DNA from 2 places in the Kribbella flavida DSM 17836 genome. Region 2 is predicted to be linked to the other one. Evidence: riboswitches for the same ligand, from Rfam matches in the RefSeq annotation. Region 2 holds a riboswitch; the other holds the start of a gene.
The links. A riboswitch is a leader RNA that binds a small molecule or an ion and turns the genes downstream of it on or off. The one in region 2 is predicted to bind cyclic di-AMP.
Positions count from the first base shown of each region.

Region 1: linked by a shared signal. The riboswitch ahead of KFLA_RS37935 (CBM96 family carbohydrate-binding protein) and the one ahead of KFLA_RS36395 (C40 family peptidase) in region 2 are both predicted to bind cyclic di-AMP.

Region 1 covers NC_013729.1:2,867,566-2,870,963, reverse strand. The annotation lists gene KFLA_RS37935 (CBM96 family carbohydrate-binding protein) at 1-1,312, opposite strand, end outside; cyclic di-AMP (ydaO/yuaA leader) riboswitch at 1,319-1,485, opposite strand; gene KFLA_RS13470 (glycosyltransferase) at 1,831-2,391, opposite strand; gene pssD (PssD/Cps14F family polysaccharide biosynthesis glycosyltransferase) at 2,388-2,885, opposite strand; gene cysN (sulfate adenylyltransferase subunit CysN) at 2,882-3,398, opposite strand, start outside.
Region 2 covers NC_013729.1:662,238-665,635, forward strand. The annotation lists gene KFLA_RS03135 (response regulator) at 1-267, shown strand, start outside; gene KFLA_RS36395 (C40 family peptidase) at 411-1,256, opposite strand; cyclic di-AMP (ydaO/yuaA leader) riboswitch at 1,256-1,443, opposite strand; gene KFLA_RS03145 (pyridoxal-phosphate dependent enzyme) at 1,685-2,653, opposite strand; gene KFLA_RS03150 (YciI family protein) at 2,836-3,198, shown strand; gene KFLA_RS03155 (YegP family protein) at 3,304-3,398, opposite strand, start outside.

The DNA.
Region 1 (3,398 bases), 2.2 Mb from region 2:
GCCGCTGGACCACGTGCCGGTACATCGCCCGGTAGTCCTTGGCCGTGTAGCCCGAGCCGGCGGCCGGCCTGACCTCTTCCTCCGGCTCGTGGTGGATGCCGAGGAAGAACTTCTCCGGGAACGTCGACTTCAGGTACCGCGCCTCGGCGTCGATCGCCTTGTCGACCTCCGGGTCACCGGCGGCGACCTGGGCCCAGGTCCGGCCCATCTCCGGCTTCCAGTTCAGCAGCAGCATGCGCTTCTTGCCGGGTTCGCGGGCCCGCTTGATCATCTCGGCCGTCGGAAACAGCTTCGGGCTCGAGTTGTAGTAGTGCGCGATGTCGACCGTACGGCCGGTGGTCGCCTCGAACGTCGACAGCGCCTGGTCCCAGCTCTCCGAACCCAGCGGGTTCGCCGCCGCACCCCACCAGGCGCCGCAGGACGGCACCAACAGCGCGGAGACCGTGCAGCCGGGGCCGCTGGTGGGCGGCGCGGTCGGCGTCGGCGTGGTCGGCGTGGGCGTCGGCTTTGTCGTCGTGGGCGTCGTCGTGGGCGTCGCCGTCGGCTTGCTGGCGGTGGGCCGTGGCGTCGTCGTGGTCGGCCGGGTGGCCGTCACCGTCGGACTGACCGTCGGCGCGGTCGTGGTCGGCGCCGAGGTGGGCGTCGACGGTACGGGCGGGGTCGAGCCACCCGGCAGGTAGCTGATCTCCAGCTTCGTCTGGGCGGTGCCGGACTCCCGGGAACCGAAGACCGTGCCACCGCGGCCGGCCGCCTGGGTCAGGGCCAGGTCCAGCGACCCGCTCCGGGTCACGCCCGCGGACACGTCGATGCGCAACTCGCGGGACCGGCCGTCGTCGGCGGCCGCAGCGATCGGGGCGCCCGGCGCGGGAGCAGTGGCGGCGGTGACCGCCTCGGTCCAGCCGCCGGGGGCGGCGGAGACCTTGATCGTGCTCGGGTTGCCGGTGGTCAGCCGGGTGAGGACCAGGGTGGCCTTGCGGTCGTAGCCGTCGGCAACAGCCGGTGCGGCGTACCGGAGGTAGCTGGTGGACTCGTTCAGCTTGACGACGAGCCGGGTGGACCAGCCGTGCCGCTGGGTCGCGGACTTGGTGGACACGTAGGCGTCCGCGGCGGCGGTGACCGTCACCGGGGCGGGTGCCGGCTCGTCGGAGTCGAGCGCCGCGACGCCGACTCCGGCGGTGGTCAGCACGAGCGCGCCGGCCGCCAGGATCGGAATCAGGGCCCTGCGGCCGGCCTTGGCGACCGGTTCGTTCAGTGCGTCGGAGGGAACGGCAGACCGGTGCCGGCCATGCCTACGGGAGGGGTTGTCCCGCATGAGGGGGGATCCTTCCTGCACGCCTGTGAGGTTAGCTGTCGGGCTCGGGTCGGAAGAAGTACCCGGCCGCCGTGCGCGGCTTCGCCCCAGGATCACCGGCGAGGGGCGCCCGGCGATCCGAGGAACCTGTGGTTCCCCCACTTCCGCCCTCTGGTGCTGGGTGGTAGGTAGGTCACCGGCCCGGAGGGCGGAACTCGGCGTTGCTGGCCGGCGACAGGTGGTCTGCTTGGCCGTCCCCAGGCCGGTCCAGGCGCGGTGAGCTTACGCAGGTTCGCGCGAGGACCTCAAGGCGGCGCACCGCGGTCTTAACATCACCGACGGTAGCCGCCTCACCCAGGGTTACATCACAGCTCGATAACGACCCGATCGGTGACCCTGTGTGGAGCTCGACCGGTTATCGGGGCCCCGAAGCAGCCATTCAGTCTGGCTCTCGTCGGACAGCAAACGCGTTCTTTACATCACACCCCAGCCCTGGCCGCTGTGCGCAAACGCTTGTTTTCACAGGGTTTCCGGCGTTCTCAGGACTTGGCCAGCCGACGACGGGCCCGGCGCAGGCCGAGCCCGTCGATGATCCGCCCGGTCCGGTCGACCGCCGCCGCCAGCCGCAGACCGTCACGATGGTTCTCCTCGGCCGACACCGTGTGGGCCTCGGGATCGGCCAGCACGGCGGCCAGCGCCGCGGCGAAGGACGCCCGGTCCTCGCACAGGGTGACCAGCCCCATCCTGCCCACCCGGCGGGAGAACTCCTGCTGGTGCTGGTCGACGTGCTCCCCCAGCGCCGGGTCCCGCGGGACCACCACCGGCTTGCGGCCCTGCTTGCGGACCTCGAGCATGGTGGCCGGGCCGCCGTGCGTGACGACGGCCGTCGAATGCCGGATCAGCCGCTGCAGTTCGTCGTACGCGACGATGCCGACGCCCTTGGCCCGGCGCGGCGGCGGCGTCGAGCCCAGTTGAACCAGGGCGGTCAGCGCCGCGTGGTCCGGATGCTCGAGGAAGTCGTCCAGCCAGCCGACCAGCCGGTCGAACCGGTGGTGGTCGGTGCCCAGGATGACCAGGATGTCCAACCGGTCCTCGCTCACAACAGCCTCCCCACGACCGCGGACCCGGAGTACAGGCGCTGCTGCTCCTCCCACTGGACCAGCATCCTGCTGGTGAACGGCCGGCAGAGCCGGGCCGTCAAGGTGGGATGGTCGATACGGTCGAACACCTCGATGTACACGGTCGGAATCCGGGCCAGCTTGCCGAGCACGAAGAAGGGCAGCGCGACCCCGGCTCCGGTGGTGACGATCACGTCCGGCCGCTCGCGCCGCAGGACCCGGACGGCGAGCAGCGAGTTGCGCAGCAGGTTCTTCAGGTTGCGGGTGGTCGGGTGGTACGCGTACACCGCCCGCTGGCCGGCCAGCAGCGACTTGCCGTCCTCGGTCGGGAAGGTCACCCAGCAGACGTCTCGCTGCGACCACCAGGGCTTCAACGTCATCAGCTGGGCCAGGTGACCGCCGCTGGAACACACCATCAGGACCCGGATCGAGGACGCCACCGCGTCGTCGGCCGGCCGGTGCTCGGTGGTCGTCATCGTGCCTCGTTGACCATGCCGGCGCCGACGGTGCGGTGGGTCGCCTCGTCGATCAGGACGAAGCCCCCGGTGTACCGGTTGCGTTTGTACTCGTCGCACAGCAGCGGCTGGGTGGTGCGCAGCCGGACCCGGCCGATGTCGTTCAGCCCCAGGTACTCCGCGCCGAGATCGCGGTGCAGCGAGTTGACGTCCAGCCGGTACTGCAGGTCCTTGACCATCGCCCGCGCCGTCCGGGTGGTGTGCTTGATTGCGAACTTCTGCCCCGGCCGCAGCGGCGCGTCGTCCATCCAGCAGACCATCGCGTCGACGTCCTGGGTGACGGCCGGGGCGTTGTTGACCCGGCAGATCATGTCGCCGCGGGAGATGTCGAGCTCGTCGGTCAGCCGGATCGTCACCGACATCGACGGGAACGCCTCCGCCACCTCGCCGTCCGCGGTCTCGATCGAGCGGATCGTCGAGGTGAAGCCCGACGGCAGCACCATCACCTCGTCACCGGCCTTCAGCACGCCCGCG
Region 2 (3,398 bases):
CGGCGACTGATCGGGCACTTCGCCGCGGACCAGCGCACCGACCGGCAGCGGCTGGCGAAGCAGCGGCTGAGCCGGCTGACCGACCGCGAGGTGGAAGTGCTCGTCGCGGTCGGGCGCGGCCTGTCGAACGCCGACATCGGCCGGAGCCTGTTCATGAGCGAGGCAACGGTCAAGGCGCATGTCTCCCGAGTGCTGGTGAAGCTGGACGCCACCAACCGGGTCCAGGTCGCGATCCTGGCGCACGAGGCCGGGCTGCTCGACGGCTGACGCGCGGCCCGCCTCGACCGACGGCGCGGCCCGGACACGACGAAACCGGCCGTGCGCCGCCGGAGGGGTGGGGGCGGCGACGCACGACCGGTTACCAGGCCAGCGACCCAGGGGGGAGTGGGTCTCGCTGACGGGCTAGGAACTCACTTGCGGCCGAAGGCCACGTTCGAGCTCCAGATCTTCGCCTTGCCGATGGGGCGACCCGGCTTCGAGGAGTGCCACAGCATGTTGCCGCCGGCGTAGATGCCGACGTGGTAGACGCTGCCGCCGCCGCTCTTGAAGAACACCAGGTCACCCGGCTTGGCCGCCTTGCGGCTCAGGCGCTTGGTGGCGCTGTACTGCGCGCGCGACGTACGGGGCAGCTTCTTGCCGGCCTTCTTGTAGACGTAGCCGGTGTAGCCGGAGCAGTCGAAGCCCTTCGGCGTGGTGCCGCCGTACCGGTACGGCGTGCCCTTGAGCTTCGCGGCCTCCTTCAGCACCCGGGCGTGGAAGCTCGAGCTCTTGCTGGAGCCGCCGTGCAGCAGGCCGTGGCTGGCGGCGTAGAAGAGCGAGCGCCAGGTGTTCACGGTCATGGTGCCGGTGCGGGGCAGGCCCACCCGGCGCTGGAAGTTGGCGACCGCGGTGCGGGTCGCCGAGCCGTACCAGCCACCGGCCGGCACGTCGAGGGACTTCTGCACGTACCGGACGGCCGAGCCGGCGTCCGCGTAGCGCAGCAGCGGCTTGGTGGCGATCGGCTTGTTGCCTCGGGCCCAGGCGGCCGAGGTGGTCTTCGAAGTTCCCGCGTGCGCGGTCTCCGCCGGCGTGACGACGCTGAGCGCCGCTCCACCGGACATGGCCAGGCCGACCGAGAGGACGGCGGCCGCGGCACGGGGGGCCGGCGACTTGCTGGTCTTGCGGTGCTTGGCCAGCGTCCGTCCGGTCGGCCGGGTACTGGATTCGCTCGTGGTGACGGCGCGCAGAAGCGCTGTCCGTCGGGCAGTGACGGGCATGGTTGTCTCCCGACGCCTGCGGAGTTAGCTGTCGGGTTCGGGCTGAGAGTCATTAGCCCGGTCCGCTCCCGCGGACTTCACCCCAGGGTTCCGACCACTCACGGTCGAGACCCGAGTTCCTGGGTCCCCCACCCCTGCCATGGTGTTCGAGGGGAACATGTGTGCCTGGCAGGGCTCGGCGTTGACACACATGCAGTTCGTCGTATTTGGCGAACCGCCGCCGACTGTATAACAGAACGATCACGACGCAAACCCTCAGATCCGCAGGAACCCTCTTGAAAGGCCCTCAGTGGGTCTCTGACGGGTCAGGGACTCCTGGTGAACATCAGGTGTCCTGAGCGCTTCTGAGCGGGGCTGAGGCGGCCGCACAGCTCAGATACGTGATCTGCATCACAATGGCAAGTCGCGCTCTGTGACAACGGGCACAGTCAGTGCTCGGGCCGCCCCGGCCCGAGCAGGTCGTGAAACCTCTGCAAGCCCACGTTCCCGCCTGAAAGCACCACTCCGACCCGTTCCGGAAGCCCGGGAACCCGGCCGGACAGCAGTGCCGCCAGCGCGCTCGCGCCGCTCGGCTCCACCACGATCTTCAGTCGTTCGAAGGCGAACGCCATCGCCGCCCGGATCTCGTCGTCGGAGACCAGCGCGAAGGCCTCGACCAGCGACTGGTTCACGGCGAAGGTCAGCTCGCCCGGGGTCGCCACGGCCTGGCCGTCGGCGATCGTCCGCGGCACCTCGATCGCCACCCGGTGCCCGGCCGCCAGCGACCGGGCGTGGTCGTCGCCCGCGGCCGGCTCGACGCCGATCATCCGGATCCCAGGCACCAGGGCGGTCGCCACCGTCGCGCACCCGGCCAGCAGTCCGCCCCCGCCGACCGGGACCAGCAGCGCCCCGAGCGGGCCGACCTCCTCGATCAGCTCCAGCGCGACCGTGCCCTGTCCGGCCATCACGTCGTAGTGGTCGTACGGCGGGATCAGCGTCAGCCCGCGATCCGCCGACAGCTTCGTCGCCAGCGCGTCCCGGTCCTCGGTGTACCGGTCGTAGGTGACCACCTCGGCGCCGTACTCCCGGGTGGCGGCGACCTTGGTGGGCGGCGCGTCGGTGGGCATCAGGATCACCGTACTCGTCCCGGCCAGCGCCGCCGCCAGCGCGACGGCCTGCGCGTGGTTGCCCGACGAGAACGCCGCAACGCCCCGCGCCTTCTGCTCGTCGGTCAGCCGGCTGATCGCGTTGAACGCGCCACGGAACTTGAAGGCCCCGACCCGCTGGAAGTTCTCCGCCTTCAGGAAGACCTGGGCCCCGACCCGTTCGTCCAGCGTGCGCGACGTCAGGACCGGCGTACGGTGCGCTGCTCCTTCGATGCGTTTCGCTGCGGCCCTGACGTCCTCGATACTCAGCATGAGGCCGAACCTACCGCTCCCGCAGGGGATTCGGCTGCCTTCGAGGGCCGGCCGGAGCCCTGCTCGGCGCGCCCGTTGTGGCCGGGGGAACTCGTAGCATCGCGATGTCAAGACGGCCGGAACGGCTCCGTACTGAAGACGAGTGGCTCCCGTCCGGGGGAGCCGGGACCGGAGGAGACACCGTGAAGTACCTGGTGGTGCTGAACATCAACCCCGACGTGCTGCAGGCTCTGACCGAGGAGGAGCAGCAGGCGATCTTCAGCGGGCACGAGAAGTTTCTCGCGACCGTGCAGGAGTCCGGCGAGTTCCACAGCACCGTCGCGCTCGCCGAGCCGGCCAAGTCGTCGGTGGTCAAGGTGCGCGACGGCGTACCGGCCGTGACCGACGGGCCGTTCCTGGAGTCGAAGGAGTTCCTGGCCGGCTACTACCTGCTGGACTGCGCGAGCAAGGAGCGGGCCCAGGAGTTGGCCGCGATGATTCCGGACGCCGGGATCGAGGGCCTCGGCGTGGAGGTCCGCGAGGTCGTCTTCGAGCTCGAGCGCTGATCACCGGCTGAACCGGCCGACGGCAGGGCTTCCGGGATCGGAGTGCCCTGCCGTCGTCGCACGGCCAGAGCTGCGCGCGGCCGGTGAGTGCGTGGTGCCGGTAGATCAGGAGGTCTGGTCGTCGACGTTCGCGCCCGGCGCGTTGGTCTTGATCGACTCGATGCCGTTCAGCGCGCCGGCCTTGGTCTGGTAGCTCTCGC